Regions from separate parts of the Pseudomonas sp. Z4-20 genome, predicted to be linked through region 1. Evidence: predicted binding sites of a transcription regulator. Region 1 holds the regulator's gene; each other region holds the start of a gene.
The links. Region 1 encodes FliA, which starts transcription of late flagellar genes. Its sites were predicted from a motif close to CTAAAGTTTNNNNNNNNNNNGCCGNTAA; they were not measured.
Positions count from the first base shown of each region.

Region 2: the regulator FliA is predicted to act here: its motif matches at 2,852-2,879, upstream of J3P82_RS08905 (methyl-accepting chemotaxis protein).
Region 3: the regulator FliA is predicted to act here: its motif matches at 2,152-2,179, upstream of J3P82_RS06885 (methyl-accepting chemotaxis protein).
Region 4: the regulator FliA is predicted to act here: its motif matches at 2,109-2,136, upstream of J3P82_RS24130 (methyl-accepting chemotaxis protein).

Region 1 covers NZ_CP071641.1:4,021,837-4,026,287, reverse strand. Annotated here, with positions in the region: gene flhF (flagellar biosynthesis protein FlhF) at 1-869, shown strand, start outside; gene fleN (flagellar synthesis regulator FleN) at 986-1,816, shown strand; gene fliA (RNA polymerase sigma factor FliA) at 1,813-2,556, shown strand; gene J3P82_RS18315 (chemotaxis response regulator CheY) at 2,728-3,099, shown strand; gene J3P82_RS18310 (protein phosphatase CheZ) at 3,118-3,903, shown strand; gene J3P82_RS18305 (chemotaxis protein CheA) at 3,934-4,451, shown strand, end outside.
Region 2 covers NZ_CP071641.1:1,925,553-1,930,003, reverse strand. Annotated here, with positions in the region: gene J3P82_RS08915 (AI-2E family transporter) at 1-582, opposite strand, end outside; partial or broken gene J3P82_RS08910 (U32 family peptidase) at 728-898, shown strand; gene J3P82_RS08905 (methyl-accepting chemotaxis protein) at 1,132-2,811, opposite strand; gene J3P82_RS08900 (Na+/H+ antiporter family protein) at 2,980-4,296, opposite strand.
Region 3 covers NZ_CP071641.1:1,485,259-1,489,709, reverse strand. Annotated here, with positions in the region: gene J3P82_RS06890 (transporter) at 1-245, shown strand, start outside; gene J3P82_RS06885 (methyl-accepting chemotaxis protein) at 449-2,074, opposite strand; gene J3P82_RS06880 (hypothetical protein) at 2,362-2,505, shown strand; gene J3P82_RS06875 (hypothetical protein) at 2,543-2,794, shown strand; gene J3P82_RS06870 (MFS transporter) at 2,878-4,077, shown strand; gene arfB (alternative ribosome rescue aminoacyl-tRNA hydrolase ArfB) at 4,074-4,451, opposite strand, start outside.
Region 4 covers NZ_CP071641.1:5,299,660-5,303,254, reverse strand. Annotated here, with positions in the region: gene J3P82_RS24130 (methyl-accepting chemotaxis protein) at 139-2,031, opposite strand; gene J3P82_RS24125 (hypothetical protein) at 2,317-2,571, shown strand; gene J3P82_RS24120 (lipocalin family protein) at 2,615-3,184, shown strand.

The sequences.
Region 1 (4,451 bases):
TGGCCTGGAACCAACTGCAAGGCAGCCGTCCGGCCCAGGCCAACCTGTGGCGTCGCCTGCAACGCATTGGCCTGTCCGGCCCGTTGTCGCGGGACCTGCTGGCGCTGATCAATGGCATCGAAGAGCCTCGCCAGGCCTGGCGCATGTTGCTCGCCCACTTGGCGCGGATGATCGCCACGCCGGAAGTAGAGCCATTGGAAGAGGGCGGTGTCATCGCCATGGTCGGCCCAGCCGGCATGGGCAAGACCACCACCTTGGCCAAGCTCGCGGCTCGCTATGTTCTCAAGTACGGCGCTCAGAGCATCGCCCTGGTGAGCATGGACAGTTTCCGCATCGGCGCCCAGGAACAACTCAAGACCCTGGGCCGGATCCTCAATGTGTCGGTGACCCATGTGGATCCGGGCCAATCCCTGGCCCAGGCGCTGGAGCCTTTGATGCGCAAGCGCGTCGTACTGATCGACACCGCCGGCCTGCAAGCCAGCGATCCGGCCCTGCGCATGCAGCTCGAAAGCCTGGCCGGGCGTGGCATCAAGTCAAAGAATTATCTCGTGTTGGCAACCACCAGCCAGAAACAGGTTCTAACCGCCGCATACCACAGCTACAAACGCTGCGGGCTGGCCGGCTGCATCCTGACTAAGCTGGACGAAACGGCAAGCCTGGGCGAGGTGTTGAGCCTGGCAATCGGTCATGAACTACCGGTGGCCTACCTGACCGACGGGCCGCGGATCCCGGATGATTTGCATCTGCCGCGCCGTCATCAACTGGTCAGTCGTGCCGTGAGTGTGCAAATGCAGGAAGAACCCAGCGAAGAAGCCATGGCTGACATGTTCGCTGATATCTACCACAGCCCGACCAAGCAGGTCGGCTGAGGTAATCATGAATATTTTTTGTACCTACATCGATGGTCTGCCATGCATTGTTCCATATGTGAACGCGCAGCCAGTAATGTGGCCTCCGTCTAAGTAAGACAAGGTAAAGAACGAACATGGGCAGCATGCATCCCGTACAGGTGATCGCGGTGACCGGCGGCAAAGGTGGCGTCGGGAAGACTAACGTGTCAGTGAACTTGTCCCTGGCTCTGGCAGAGCTTGGCCGACGGGTCATGCTGCTGGACGCCGACCTGGGCCTGGCGAACGTCGACGTGTTGCTGGGGCTTACACCCAAGCGCACGCTGGCGGACGTGATCGAAGGTCGCTGTGAACTGCGCGACGTGCTCCTGCAGGGGCCGGGCGGGATTCGCATCGTGCCGGCGGCCTCCGGCACCCAGAGCATGGTTCACCTGACACCGGCGCAGCACGCGGGCCTGATCCAGGCTTTCAGCGACATCGGCGACAACCTCGATGTGCTGGTGATCGACACGGCCGCCGGTATCGGTGACTCGGTCGTCAGTTTCGTGCGCGCCGCCCAGGAAGTCCTGCTGGTGGTGTGCGACGAACCGACGTCCATCACCGATGCCTACGCCCTGATCAAATTGCTTAACCGCGACTATGGCATGAACCGCTTTCGCGTCCTGGCCAACATGGCCCAGAGCCCGCAGGAAGGACGCAACCTGTTCGCCAAGTTGACAAAGGTCACGGATCGCTTCCTGGACGTCGCCCTACAATACGTCGGCGCAGTGCCTTACGACGAAAGCGTACGCAAGGCCGTCCAGAAGCAACGTGCCGTTTATGAAGCCTTTCCACGTTCCAAATGCGCGCTGGCGTTCAAGGCAATCGCCCAGAAAGTCGATACCTGGCCCTTGCCGGCCAACCCACGCGGGCATCTGGAATTTTTCGTCGAGCGTCTCGTGCAACAAACAGCAGGGCCCGTGTTATGACAGCCAGCGGTTACAACCATCTCTACAAAAAATCGGCACGGGACGCCCAATACGAATTGATCGAGCGTTACGCGCCCCTGGTCAAGCGTATCGCCTATCACTTGCTGGCGCGCCTGCCGGCCAGTGTCCAGGTCGAAGACTTGATCCAGGCGGGCATGATCGGCTTGCTCGAAGTGTCGAATAAATACGACGCGAGCAAGGGCGCCAGTTTCGAGACGTATGCCGGTATCCGTATTCGCGGAGCGATGCTCGATGAAGTCCGCAAGGGCGACTGGGCACCCCGTTCGGTGCATCGCAACACCCGCATGGTCAGTGACGCGATCCGCGCTATCGAAGCTAAAACCGGACGTGACGCTAAAGATCACGAGGTTGCGGCCGAACTCCAGTTGAGTCTCGATGATTATTACGGGATTTTGAACGATACCTTGGGCAGTCGCTTGTTCAGTTTCGACGACCTGTTGCAGGACGGCGAACACGAAGGGCTGCATGAGGATAACGCGAGTGCTCACATGGAGCCGTCGCGTGACCTGGAAGATGAACGTTTCCAGAGCGCGCTGGCGGAAGCGATTGCCAATTTGCCGGAACGTGAGCGACTGGTCTTGGCGCTGTACTACGACGAAGAGCTGAACCTCAAGGAAATCGGTGAGGTCCTGGGGGTCAGCGAATCACGGGTCAGCCAGTTACACAGCCAGTGCGCGGCCCGCTTGCGGGGGCGTTTGGGGGAGTGGCGAGCGCGCTGACGGGCAGTGTGGGGACGCTGCGAGCGGGGCTGGCCCGGCATGTGTGTGCCGGGCCAGTCTCATCCGTTGTGCTCCAGACCGTTGTCGAGTGTTATGCCGGAATTGATTGAAATGGCGCGTCCAGGTGCTGGGCGCGTTTAAGACTGCTTGGAGGTCGAATTGGACAAGAACATGAAAATCCTCATCGTTGATGACTTCTCAACGATGCGGCGGATCATAAAAAACCTGTTGCGTGACCTCGGGTTCACCAACACGGTCGAGGCCGACGATGGCATCACTGCCATTCCCGTCCTCAACAGCGGGAGCATCGACTTTCTGGTGACTGACTGGAACATGCCTGGCATGACCGGTATCGACTTGCTGCGCCACGTGCGCGCCGACGAAAAACTCAAGCACCTTCCGGTGCTGATGGTGACTGCCGAAGCCAAGCGCGAGCAGATCATCGAAGCGGCCCAGGCCGGTGTAAACGGCTATGTGGTCAAACCCTTCACGGCCCAGGCGTTGAAAGAGAAGATCGAAAAAATCTTCGAACGCATCGGTTAACGGCGCCACGGGGGAGCTATGGACAACGAATCTTCAATGGGCGATTTCGAATCGACCCTGAAAAAACATGCCCGCGAACTGGTCGACAGCCTTGAAAAGGGCCGCTTCGGTGATGCGGTTCAAATGATTCATGAGCTCAACCAGACCCGTGACCGAGGTCTGTACCAGGAAGTCGGCAAGCTCACCCGTGAACTGCACAGTGCGATCGTCAATTTCCAGATCGACCCGAACATGCCACAGGCCGAGGAAGTCTCGCAGATCACCGACGCCACCGAGCGCCTGGGTTATGTGGTCAAGCTGACCGAGGCCGCGGCCAACCGCACCATGGACCTGGTGGAAAGCGCAACCCCCCTGGTCAACGGCCTGAGTGATGAAGCCCAGGCGTTGAGCACCGATTGGGGTCGGTTCATGCGTCGCGAAGTCGGCGCCGAAGAGTTTCGCGAGCTGGCCCGTCGGGTCGACGGTTTCCTGACGCGCAGCAGCACCGAGAACCGTGCCGTGGCGAGCAACCTCAACGACATTCTGTTGGCCCAGGATTACCAGGACCTGACCGGTCAGGTAATCAAGCGCGTGACCCAACTGGTCACCGAAGTGGAAAGCAATTTGCTCAAGCTGGTGTTGATGGCCAGCCAAGTCGACCGCTTTGCGGGCATCGAACACGACCGTGAAGCGATGCTTGCTGAAAAAGATCCACAAAAACATCTCTCTCAGGGTGAAGGTCCGCAGATTCATGCCGATAAAAGAGAAGACGTTGTGTCCGGTCAGGACGATGTGGACGATTTGCTGTCCAGCCTTGGATTTTGAGTTTTAGCCCTATTTTAGGAGCAGCCATTAATGAGCTTCGGCGCCGATGAAGAGATCCTTCAGGATTTCCTGGTTGAGGCCGGCGAGATTCTAGAGCAACTTTCCGAACAACTGGTCGAGCTGGAAAGCCGACCTGATGATGCGGACCTGCTCAATGCAATTTTTCGCGGTTTCCACACTGTAAAAGGAGGCGCCGGCTTCCTCCAGCTCAACGAGCTGGTGGAGTGCTGCCACATTGCCGAGAACGTGTTCGACATCCTGCGCAAGGGTGAGCGTCGCGTTGATTCGGAACTGATGGACGTGGTGCTCGAAGCGCTGGATGCGGTCAATAGCATGTTCAGCGAAGTGCGTGAGCGCTCGCCGGTCACCGCTGCCACCCCTGAGTTGCTCGCCGCGCTGGCACGCCTGGCCGAGCCGCAATCGGCTGACGAAGCCGCGCCTGCCGAACCTGTGGCTCAAGAGCCGGTTGCCGAGGCATCGGGTGACATCACCGATCATGAATTCGAATCGCTGCTGGACTCGCTGAGCGCCGTCAAGGCCCAGGCTGA
Region 2 (4,451 bases), 2.1 Mb from region 1:
CTCCGCCAGGGGAATGGCCGAACGGACCTTGCGCACCAGTTCAGGACCGTCGCGCAGGAAAAAGAACAACAGATAGAGCATGACGAAGAAGCTCACCAGGAACTGGAACGTGCCCTGGCCGAAACTGAACGCCTGGGTGGCGAAGAATTCACTGCCCTGCATCGCGCTCTTGACGATTTTGTCGCGCAGCCCACTCAAGTTGCCCAGGCCAAAACGGTCCAGCAAATGTTGAAAATAAGGCGGCAGCGCATCCTTGAAGCGGGCCAGATAATCGGCGACGTCCAGCTCGCCACTTTCCAGGCTCTTGTAGAGTGCCGCACCCTCCTGAACCAGCAAGGTACTGATGACGATCACCGGCAAGATAGCGATGAGCATGCAAAGGGTCAGGGTAACCAGCGTGGTGAGGTTACGCGGCCAATTGAGTTTCAGTTGCAGGCGCCGCTGCAGCGGCGCGAAGACGATGCCCAGGATCACCGCCCAGAAAACTGCACCATAGAACGGCAGCAGGATCCAGACGAAGGCGATGCTGACCAGGATCAGCAACAGCATCTGGGATTTGTCTTGGAGATTCTTGCGGTTCATTTGCTTTCCATGTCCTTGGCAGATAAACGTTAGTCAGCCAGGACTCGCCGGAGTGCCGTCGCGTCTGTTGCGCCGCACTGATCCAGATCAATACCGTCCGGCAGGCCTCGGCGTACCCTCGGCGCTTTTGCGATTCGACGCCACCATGCCCCTCGTAGCCTCCGAACTCCTCGCCCCTGCCGGCACCCTGAAAAACATGCGCTACGCCTTTGCCTACGGCGCCGACGCGGTATACGCCGGCCAGCCCCGCTATAGCCTGCGGGTGCGCAACAATGAATTCGACCATGCCAACCTGGCCCTGGGGATTGAAGAGGCCATCGACGTGGCGCCGGGGGATGGCCACGTGGTGTACGTGCCGATCCCGGATGCGGTGGATTTGCGGTTTGGGTTGTTGATGCGCGATGTGCGCCTCGGTGATGCAAGGTAATTGCGGCAGAAACTGCCGAAGGCTGCGATCCTTCTTTCCCGATAGGACCCGGTTGCCCGGGTGAAAACATCTGGATCGAGATCGAAAGATCGCAGCCTTCGGCAGCTCCCGCCGCACCGATGTCAGATCCGGAACTGCCCCACCAGTTTGCCCAAGCGCTGGCCCAGGTCGGCCAGGCTGCGGGAGGTCTGGGCGCTGAGTTGGGTTTCGTCGGCGACGCTGTCCACGGCCACGGCGATCTGATGCACGCTGCGGTTGATTTCCTCGGCCACCGCGGTCTGTTCTTCGGCGGCGCTGGCGATCTGGGCGTTCATCGAGTTGATGGTGCCGATCAGCTGCGCCATGGTGTCGAGGGAGGCGCCCGCCTCGTTGGCCCGCTCCGAGGTGCCATCGCCGGCCTCACTGGAACGACGCATCGCTTCCACCGCCGCATGCGTACCCGATTGCAGGCGGTCAATCATGCCCTGGATTTCCTGGGTGCTTTGCTGGGTTCGGCTGGCCAGGGCGCGGACTTCGTCGGCGACCACCGCAAAACCCCGGCCCGCCTCGCCGGCACGCGCGGCCTCGATAGCAGCGTTGAGCGCCAGCAGGTTGGTCTGCTCGGCGATCGAACGAATCACGCCAAGCACACTGACGATCGACGCCACGTCCTGCTGCAGGCTGTCCAAAGACACGCCGCTGCTGCGGATATCGTTCACCAGCGCATGAATTTGCTGGATGCTGCCGGCGACCACGCGTTTGGCAGACTGGCCTTCTTCGTCGGTCTGCTGGGCCGCGACGGCGGCGCCCTGGGCACTGCGGGCGACTTCCTGGGCAGCGGACGACATCTCGTTGATCGCCGTGGCGACCTGGTCGGTTTCGTGGCGCTGGCGCTCCATGGCCTGCTCGGAACGCTGGGCCTGCTCGGACACTTGCGTCACCAGCCCGGTCAGTTGCGAGGTCATGTCGGTAATCTGCCTTACCAGGCCGTGGATCTTGTCGACGAAGCGGTTGAACGAGCCGGCCAGTTGGCCCAGTTCGTCCTGGCTGGTGATGGTCAACCTCCGGGTCAGGTCGCCCTCGCCCGCTGCGATGTCATCGAGGTTGGCTTTCATCAAGTGCAGAGGACGCAGGATCGTATTGGCGAGCACCAGGCCCACCACCGCGATCACCAGCAACACCACGGCGGCGATCCCGACGATACTCAGGATCACGCCTTGCAGGCGATCGTGGACCTTGGCTTCCACCAGCGCCACCTGGGCTTCGATGCCGTCCAGGTTGACCGAACTGCCGACCGCCATGTCCCATTTGGACAGGTAGTCGGTGTAGCCGAGCTTGGGCACCAGGTCCTTGCTGCCGGGCAGCGGCGAGCTGTATTCCAGGTAATGCGTCCCGTCCTTGGCGACCTTCACCAGGTCACGGTTGACATAGACACCGTTCGGGTCGCGGTTGTCCTTGAAACTCTTGCCCACGCCATCGGGGCTGTTGGCCTTGAACAGGCGAATGGTCTCGGAGTCGTAGCCGAAGAAGTAGCCGTCCTTGCCATAGCTGATATTCGACAGCAGCTTGATTGCCTGGGCGCGCGCTTCGTTATCACCGGGTGCGGCGGCGTCGTAGAGCGGCTTGATGGCGGTAAGGCCGACCGCGACATAATTCTGCAGCGTAGCCTTGGCCTCGCTGAGGAGGCGTTCGCGGGTCTGCTGGACTTCTTTGCTGGCCTGTTCCTTCAAGATGAACGCAGTGGTTAGACTGATGATCACCGCGGACAGCAATACCGGCAGTATTGCCAGGGACAGGACTTTAGCCTTCAAGCTCAGGCGCATGCTGTTCACTCTTGTAAGTTTTATGGCGTGGTTAGACCTGTTAACGGCACTACGCGGGAAAACTGTAGGACAAGGTGAGACGGTACGCCGAGCGGGCGAGAAACCGGGACGCTGGGTTTGGAGGCTCCTTCGCGAGCCTGCTGGCGAAGGAGCGGACTGCGACGTGAGTTACAACACCATCGCCGCCACCCAACCGAACGCCAGCAGCGGCAGGTTGTAGTGGATGAAAGTCGGGACCACGGTGTCCCAGATGTGGTGATGCTGGCCGTCGATGTTCAGGCCGGAGGTCGGGCCGAGGGTCGAGTCCGACGCAGGCGAGCCGGCATCGCCCAAGGCACCGGCGGTGCCGACGATGCAGACGATCGCCAATGGGCTGAAGCCCAGCTGCAGGCACAACGGCACGAAAATCGTCGCCAGGATCGGCACGGTGGAGAACGATGAGCCGATGCCCATGGTCACCAGCAAGCCCACCAACAGCATCAGCAATGCCCCGACGCCCTTGTTGTGGCCGATCCAGGCCGCGGAGGTTTCCACCAGGCTCTGCACTTCGCCGGTGGCCTTCATCACTTCGGCGAACCCCGAGGCGGCGATCATGATGAAGCCGATCATCGCCATCATTTTCATGCCTTCGGTAAACAGGTCGTCCGTCTCGCGCCAGCGCACCACGCCCGATACCGAGAAAATCAGGAAGCCAGCCAAGGCGCCGATGATCATCGAGTCCAACAACAATTGAATGGCGAACGCCGCCGCAATTGCCAGACCCGCCACCATCAGGCTCAGCGGGTTGTAGCGCACGGCCACTTGCTCGGCCTTGGCAATTTTCTTCAGGTCGTAGACGCGTTTCTTCCGATACGTGATAAACGACAGCACCAGGCCAAACACCATGCCCAGCGCCGGGATGCCCATGGCGTGGGTGACGTTGATGCCACTGACGTCCACACCGCTGCGGGCGATATTGGCCAAGAGGATTTCGTTGAGGAAGATGTTGCCGAAGCCCACCGGCAGGAACATGTAGGGCGTGATCAGGCCGAAGGTCATGACGCAGGCCATCAATCGACGATCCAGTTGCAGCTTGGTCAGCACATAAAGCAGTGGCGGCACCAGCAGCGGAATGAAGGCGATGTGGATCGGCAGGATGTTCTGGGAAGCGACCGCAACGGTGCCCAGCAGGCCAATCAATACCCACTTGACGCCCGAACCGCCCGCGGCGTCCTGACGATCGACCATAGCCAGGGCTTTGTCGGCCAGGGCATGGGCCATGCCTGACTTGGCGATTGCCACCGCGAAAGCGCCGAGCAAGGCGTAGGACAACGCCACCGTCGCGCCGCCGCCAAGGCCGGCATTGAACGCCTTGAGTGTCGCCTCGATGCCCAGGCCGCCCATCAAGCCGCCCACCAGTGCGCCCACGATCAGCGCGATCACCACATGCACGCGGGACAGGCTGAGCACCAGCATGACGCCAACCGCGGCAATTACTGCATTTATCATCGTTACCTCAGAGCACAGCGATGGAAAGCCACCGGACAAAAAGGTCGCGACTTTGCAGCAAGCGGCGGCAAGCTGCAAGGGTCATGCGGCGGGTTTTGCATTCATTCCAGATGTCCCGTGTGCGGGCTTGCTTGTTCACACAAAGGCGCCCT
Region 3 (4,451 bases), 2.5 Mb from region 1:
TCAAATTGCTGCAGGAAGAAATTGCCGCCAACCTCAATGAACAGAGCAACCGCACGCTGTTCACCCTGACGGTGGTCACGGTGCTGGCGCTGCCCATCAACATCATTGCCGGTTTTTTTGGCATGAATGTCGGCGGCGTGCCGTTGGCCGGTGATGACCACGGCTTCTGGATCCTGGTCGCACTGGTGGCGACCTTCACCGTGATTGCAGGCCGCTGGGCATTTCGCAAGCGGCGCGATTACTGAGATTGGTCCACCTCGGGCTCGCATAAGCTGTTGTGGCGAGGGAGCTTGCTCCCGCTCGGCTGCGCAGCAGTCGTAAAAGCTGCCTACCGTTTTATTCCTGACCCACCGCGTTGAATGGCTTTAGGGCTGCTACGCAGCCCAGCGGGAGCAAGCTCCCTCGCCACGGGTGTTAATCAGACCCTATTGCAAACAGGTCAACGCTCTCAGGCACTCAACCGCGCCGTCACTTCATTCAACTGCCCGGACAACCCGTGCAGATCCCGGCTCGCCGCTTCGGTGCGCTGCACGTTGTCCAGGTTGGTGCTGGCAATGCAGGTGATTTCTGTCAGGTTGCGCGAGATGTCCTCGGCCACCGAGGTCTGCTCTTCCGCAGCCGTAGCGATCTGGCGGTTCATGTCGCGAATCGCTTCGACCGCATGAGTGATGCGTTCGAGCATCTCGCCGGCCTGGGTCACTTGCTCGACACTTTCTTCGCTGCGCGACTGCCCGCTTTCGATGGCTTGGGCCGCGTCCACCGCACCGGTTTGCACCGTCTGGATGATCTGGTTGATCTCGATGATCGACGACGCCGTGCGCTGGGCGAGGCTGCGTACTTCATCGGCGACCACCGCAAAACCACGCCCTGCCTCACCGGCTCGAGCGGCTTCGATGGCGGCATTGAGGGCCAGCAGGTTGGTCTGTTCGGCAATTCCGCGAATGACTTCCAGCACCTTGCCGATGCGACCGCTGTCGGTTTCCAGGCGACGAATGACCGTGGCGGTGTTGGCGATTTCGCCGCGCATCTGGGTGATGGTGTGGATGGTGCCTTGCATCACCTTCTCGCCCTGTTGCGCCGAGTGATCGGCCTCATCGGCGGCCCGAGCGGCGTCGGCGGCATGGCGGGCGACTTCCTGGGCGGTGGCGGACATTTCGTTCATCGCCGTCGCCACCTGATCGGTGCGTTCGAATTGTTCGCTCGTCCCCTGGCTCATCAGGCTGGCGATGGCATTGAGCTCACCGCTGGCGCTGTCCAGCTCCGTCGCACTGCGTTGCAGGCGCGTGAAGGTTTCGGCGAGGAAATCGCGCAGCGTATTCGCCGCCAGGGCCAGGTCGCCCAACTCATCCTGGCGGGTGCTGGTGACGCGTTCGCCAAAACGCCCGCGGCTCAGTTGAGTCACGTATTCGATCAGGTTACGGATGGGCTGCACCAGGTTGCGGTTGATCAGCCACAGGCTCAGCAGCCAGACCAGCAGCCCCGAGACAAGCATGATCACAGTGCCCAGCATGATCGTGCGATCGGCACCGGCATTGATCAGCGCCGATTGTTCATCACCCAGTTTATGCAGCTCGACCACCAGCTCGCTCATCTGCTCACTGGTCGCACGGTCGACACCCTTGACCGCCGCGTCACCCGCTGCTGCGTCGCCGCCTGCCGCAACGAACGCATCACGGCCCTTCTGATAGGCCGCGCCCAGCTGCGCATGTTCGCCCCGCAGGCGTTCGATGCGCGTCTTGATCTGCGCCGCAACACCGTCGTGTTTGATCAAGTCGCCAAGGATGCCCTGGACATCGCGCTGACGGTCTTCGAATTGCTTCCAGTATTTATCCAGGTCCGCCGGCTGCTTGCCACGCAGCAGCACATTTTTCCATTCCTGGACCTGGACCTTGAATTGCAGGTTCGCCTCGTCGATCAATTGCGACGCACGCAACGGGCCATCAATCAGGTTGCGATAATTGTGAATGCCATCGGAAAGGAAATGAAAGGACGCCAGGGCGATCAACAGCATCGCCAGCAGGCTACCCGTCAGCAAGGCAAGGATCTGGGCTCTCAGGGATTTTTGTAGGAACATGCAATCGATCTCTTCAAATAAAGGACCTCCATGTCCAGGGTCCACTGTCGCAACTGAGCGTGGAAGATATGAACATGGGATCGGCCCGCATCCAGTGTTCTTGAGCCTTGGCGACCATCGGTAGCGGCGTCGTTTTTCCCCGGTGGTCATGACTTGTCCAGACAATCCCTTTTGTCGCGCATCGGGATTTAAAAGTCTTTTTGTCATTTCTCCTGGGGTATCCTGCCCGCGCTTTGTACAAGCGCGGATCTACCCGATCGATCAACAGACTTTGCGAGGAGCGCGATATGCACGAGATTCCTAATCTCCCCTTCCCAAGCCTGCACGAACCTGAGCAGACGACCACGCTACAAGCCGGGGGGCAACCCGACGCCCAGCAACCCGAGCCGCCGCAAGCCACTGAACGCCGCCAGGCCGACAGCGACGACTGATACACCCGCACCAACAGACTGTGTGGAAAGCGCTAAGATGCGCTTTCCACACCGCCTGAATTCCGAGCCCCGTACCATGACCGATGACACCCCTACCTTCAGCGAAGCCCAGGCCAGCATGCTGATCGGCACAGCGGAAAAAATGGTCGATATCTGGACCCGCCTTTCTCCCGAGAAACAAGCCACCCTGCTGGCTCGGTTCGGCACGGAGGAAAATGCCCTTGCTGCGTTGGTGACCACACATCTGGTCGCTGGCAAACCCACTACCGAACCGCCGTCCGGCAAATAGTTTTACTTTTCCAGGCGCCACCCCCACGGTCGCCGCTATCATAAGCAGCCTATCTATCCAGCTGCCCCGTGGACCTTTTACCCATGCCAGATCCCCAGCGCCCCTTGGCGGTCACGCTGCAAGTCGTCTCCATCGTCCTGTTCACTTTCATCGGCTACCTGAATATCGGCATTCCCCTGGCCGTGCTGCCCGGCTTCGTCCATGGCGAACTGGGTTTCGGCGCGGTGATCGCCGGGCTGGTAATCAGCGTCCAGTACTTGGCCACCTTGCTCAGCCGTCCTTATGCGGGCCGCATCATCGACAACCTGGGCAGCAAGCGCGCAGTGATGTTCGGCCTCGCCGGCTGCGGACTGAGCGGTGTGTTCATGCTGGTGTCTGCCTGGACGCCACACCTGCCGACATTCAGCCTGATCAGCCTGCTGATCGGTCGCCTGGTGTTGGGCAGTGCGGAAAGCCTGGTGGGCTCGGGTTCGATTGGCTGGGGCATCGGTCGAGTCGGGGCGGCGAACACCGCCAAAGTGATTTCCTGGAACGGAATTGCCAGTTACGGCGCGCTGGCGATCGGTGCCCCGCTGGGGGTTTGGCTAGTCAATGCGTTGGGACTTTGGAGCATGGGCGTCAGCATCATTGCGCTCGGCCTGCTGGGGCTGGCATTGGCTTGGCGCAAGACCGCGGCGCCCATCGTCTCTGGCGAACGCCTGCCCTTCATGCACGTGTTAGGACGAGTGCTTCCCCACGGCTGCGGGCTGGCCCTGGGGTCCATCGGGTTCGGCACCATCGCGACTTTCATCACCCTGTACTACGCGACACAGCACTGGGATAACGCCGTGCTGTGCCTGAGCCTGTTCGGCGCCAGCTTCATCGGCGCACGCTTGCTGTTCGGCAACCTGATCAACCGTCTCGGTGGGTTCCGGGTGGCGATCGCCTGCCTGTCGGTGGAAACCCTCGGTCTGTTGCTGTTGTGGTTGGCGCCGGATGCGCAGTGGGCCCTGGCGGGTGCGGCGTTGAGTGGTTTTGGTTTCTCGCTGGTATTCCCGGCGCTGGGCGTGGAAGCGGTCAACCTGGTGCCGGCCTCCAGTCGTGGGGCGGCGGTGGGTGCTTATTCGCTGTTCATCGACTTGTCGCTGGGCATCACCGGTCCGCTGGCCGGTGCGATTGCCGCAGGGTTCGGCTTTGCCTCGATCTTCCTGTTCGCCGCGCTGGCGGCGTTGGGCGGGCTGGCGTTGAGCGTCTACCTGTATCGCCAGGCACCTCGCTACCGTCAAGAACGGGAAAAGAACTAGAAATCCACCTTGCCGCGACCGGCCTTGATCGAACCGCGCTTGGTCTTGGATTCCAGGCGGCGCTTTTTTGAGCCCAAGGTCGGCTTGGTCGGGCGGCGCTTCTTTTCGACTTTGGTGGCGCTGAGGATCAACTCGACCAGACGCTCCAGGGCATCGGCGCGGTTCTGTTCCTGCGTGCGGTATTGCTGGGCCTTGATGATCAACACGCCTTCGCTGGTAATCCGACTGTCACGCAGCGCCAGCAGCCGCTCCTTGTAGAACTCGGGCAAGGACGAGGCCGGAATGTCGAAGCGCAGGTGCACGGCGCTCGAAACCTTGTTGACGTTCTGCCCGCCAGCGCCTTGGGCGCGGATAGCCGTCAGCTCGATCTCCGC
Region 4 (3,595 bases), 1.3 Mb from region 1:
GGAATTGTGGATGGACCGATTCTAGTCTTAATTCGGTCTTGCGTCAGGGCTGCGCTGACATAAGGTCTCGCATGCGCTAATGCCGCTATCGCGAGCAAGCCCGCACAGTCTCTGTGAAGCTTGCTCGGGATGTAGGCGCTAGATCCTGAAACTACCCACCAACTGCTTCAACCGCGCCGCCTGCTGCTCAAGGTCGGCACAGGCCCGCAACGTTGCTTGCAGGTTCTCCACGCCTTCCTGGTTCAGGGTGTTGATTTCGGTGATGTCGACGTTGATCGATTCCACCACGGCGGTCTGTTCTTCGGTGGCGGTGGCCACGGACTGGTTCATGCCGTCGATTTCTCCGATGCGCTGGGTCACGCTGCCCAGGCGTTCGCCGGCCTGGTTGGCGATGCCGACGCTGCTCTCGCTCTGCCGCTGGCTGTCGGTCATGGTCAGCACCGCTTCCCGCGCGCCGACTTGAAGCTCTTCGATCATCTTCTTCACTTGTTGCGCCGAATCCTGGGTGCGGTGGGCCAGGTTGCGGACTTCATCGGCGACCACCGCGAAGCCACGTCCGGCTTCACCGGCCCGGGCGGCTTCGATGGCGGCGTTCAGTGCGAGCAGGTTGGTCTGTTGGGAGATGCTGGTGATCACCTCAAGGATCTGGCCGATGTTCACCGTGTTGCTGTTCAGGGTTTCGATGTTGCCGCACGAGTCGCTGATCTTGGCCGACAGCTGCTGCATCGCCGTGATGGTTTTATCCACCACCTGCTGGCCATCTTCAGCCAGGTTGCGGGCTTCGCTGGAATGCTGCGAGGCGAGGGCGGCGTTCTGGGCGATTTCCTGGGCGGCGGCGCCGAGCTCGTTGATCGCCGCGGCCACGCTGCTGGTGCGCGACGCCTGCTGGTCGGAGTTGTACATCGACGAGTTGGACGCGCTGACTACGCGCAGCGCCACTTCGTTGACCTGACCGGTCGCCGAAGCCACTTCGCGGATCGATGTGTGGATACGCTCTACAAATCGGTTGAACGAGGTGCCCAGGGCGCCAAATTCGTCCTGGCCATGAATGACCAGGCGCCGGGTCAGGTCACCTTCGCCCTCGGCGATGTCATGCATGGCGCGGCCCATGGTCAGCAGCGGTTGCATCAGTACGCGGATCAGCATGCCCAGCAGGGCGATGATGAACACCACGGCGATGGCCATGGCAATCAACGCCGAGGTGCGGAACTCGCTGAGCATCGCCAGCGCCGTGCTCTTGTCGAGCACCAGCGCCACGTACCAATCCGCCCCGGGTACGCCATTCACGCGGGTGAAGGAGATGAATTGGGTCTTGCCGTCGAACTCGACTTCCTTCATGCCCGGGCTGACGTGCGGCGCGCCGTTGGGGTAGGCCTCGGCGAGCGTCTTGAGCACGCGCTTGCTGTCGGGATGGACCAGGATCTTGCCCTCGGCGCTGACGATGAACGCATGGCCGTGGCCGCCGAAATTCAGCGAGTTGATGATGGCGCTGACGCTCGACAGGTCGATGTCCGCCCCCGCCACGCCGATCATCTGGTTTTGGCGTTGTACCGGCGTGGCAACAGTGATCACCAGCTTGCCCGACGAAGCCGCGATGTAGGGTTCGGTGACGATGGTTTGCTGGGCGCTGTTGGCGGCCTTGTACCAGCCGCGAGCGCGAGGGTCGTAATCGGCGGCACGATTGCCGGCGGGTATCGAGAACATGACGCCGTCGGTACCGCCGAAATAGCTGAGCTGGAAGTTGCCGGTATAAGCCGGCAGGCCCACGGCGCGTTTCAAGCTCTCGGCGCTGTTTCCATCAATGGCGATTTGCTGGGCCAGCGATTGCAACAGTTGAATACGGCCCTCGACCCACGTCTGGATATTACGACTGGTCAGGTTGCCGAGTTCCTGCATGGACGTCTCGGTGCTGGCGTTGAGGCTTTGTCGTTGGCGGTAATCGTTGAACAGGATGAAACAGGCGAATGCGACGGCCACCACGAGGGCGGCCGCCAGCAGGATTTTATGGCTGAATTTCATATTTCTGGTCATTAAGAGCGCTACCGCGGAGGGACGGGTCAGAAAGGGGCGCCAATTTGCCATAACACTGGACTTTGCGCTGTTACTTTTTATCGGCGCAAAGGTCAGGCCCATCAGGCTTCAGCGGCCCATTCCCGACGAAAGGCACGACGGCGTCACAAACTGGACGACCAGGCCGATGAAACACCACTGTGCGGCCAATAAATACTGGGTCCGTCGGGGAACCAGATAGGGGTTTTCTCTTCTAAGGTTCAGGTTGGCACCCTGCCACCTCCCTTCCGTTCCAGGAGTTACACCATGTCGCTGCGATCTATCGCCCTGCTGTTTATGTGCGTCGTGTTGACCGCATGCAGCAAGGTCAACCAGGAAAACTATTCGAAGTTGTCGGCCGGCATGCCCAAGGCCGAGGTCGAAACGTTACTGGGGCAACCGACTGATTGCTCGGGCGCGCTCGGCATGTCCAGCTGCACTTGGGGCGACCAGAAAAGCTTTATCAGCGTGCAGTACGCGGGTGACAAAGTGTTGATGTTTTCCGGCCAAGGCCTGAAGTGATCTGAAGTAAACCGGGGCCAAGCGCCCGCGGGAGAAAAAAATAATGATGCGGTTAGTTTTTGTGCTTCTGGCTGGCCTGGTATTGGCTGGCTGTGCCACTTCTGGCGAAGACCCGTTGGCGCCCAAGACTGTCAACAGTGTCAATCTCAAGCGTTACCAAGGGACCTGGTACGAGTTGGCCCGGCTGCCGATGTATTTCCAGCGCAACTGCGCACAATCCGAAGCCCACTACACCCTCAAGCCTGACGGCAATGTGGATGTATTCAACCGCTGCCTGACGTCGGACTGGCAGTGGGAGGAAGCCAGGGGTACGGCCTCCCCGCAAGTGCCAGGCAAGACTGACAAGCTGTGGGTCGAATTCGACAACTGGTTCTCGCGGATCGTACCGGGTGTGGCGAAGGGTGAATATTGGGTGTTGTACGTCAGCGACGATTACAAGACGGCAATTGTCGGCGATCCGAGCCGTCGCTACATGTGGCTGCTGTCCCGCTCGCCAACAGTCAATGTGGACGTGCGGGAAGAATTGCTGAGCAAGGCGCGCCAGCAGGGCTATGACACGACACGGTTGATCTGGCGTGCGTCGGATCGGCAGATGGCCAAGACTTCGGATTGACTACTGTCCTGAATCAACGTGCGTGAGCGGTCTTGAACTGGCCTGATGATTCGCACTTCTCAATAGGGCGCTCTGCTGCGCCCGGATTCTGAATTTCGCCATGACGGTACGCTGGGCACTGGCGTCAACACTCCGCTTTTCGTGAGCGTGTCGGCATTGATCGGCGTCGCCTTGGACATCGTACCGCTGGCGGTGCCGTTCAGTCTGGTCATCGACTGAGTGCGTGCTGCAACTCTCCTCAAACCCGCATCGGGTCAAGATCTGCTCAACTCTGTCGATACATTGCGCAGAACTCTCAGTAACTCCTCCTGGATATGCAGCAGGCGACGTGCGCGCTCTGGTCGCGTGCGTCATGTTCCTCGCCGTTTGCGTGAATGAGTGGTTTTTTACGCCTGCGCCAAAGCATCGGTC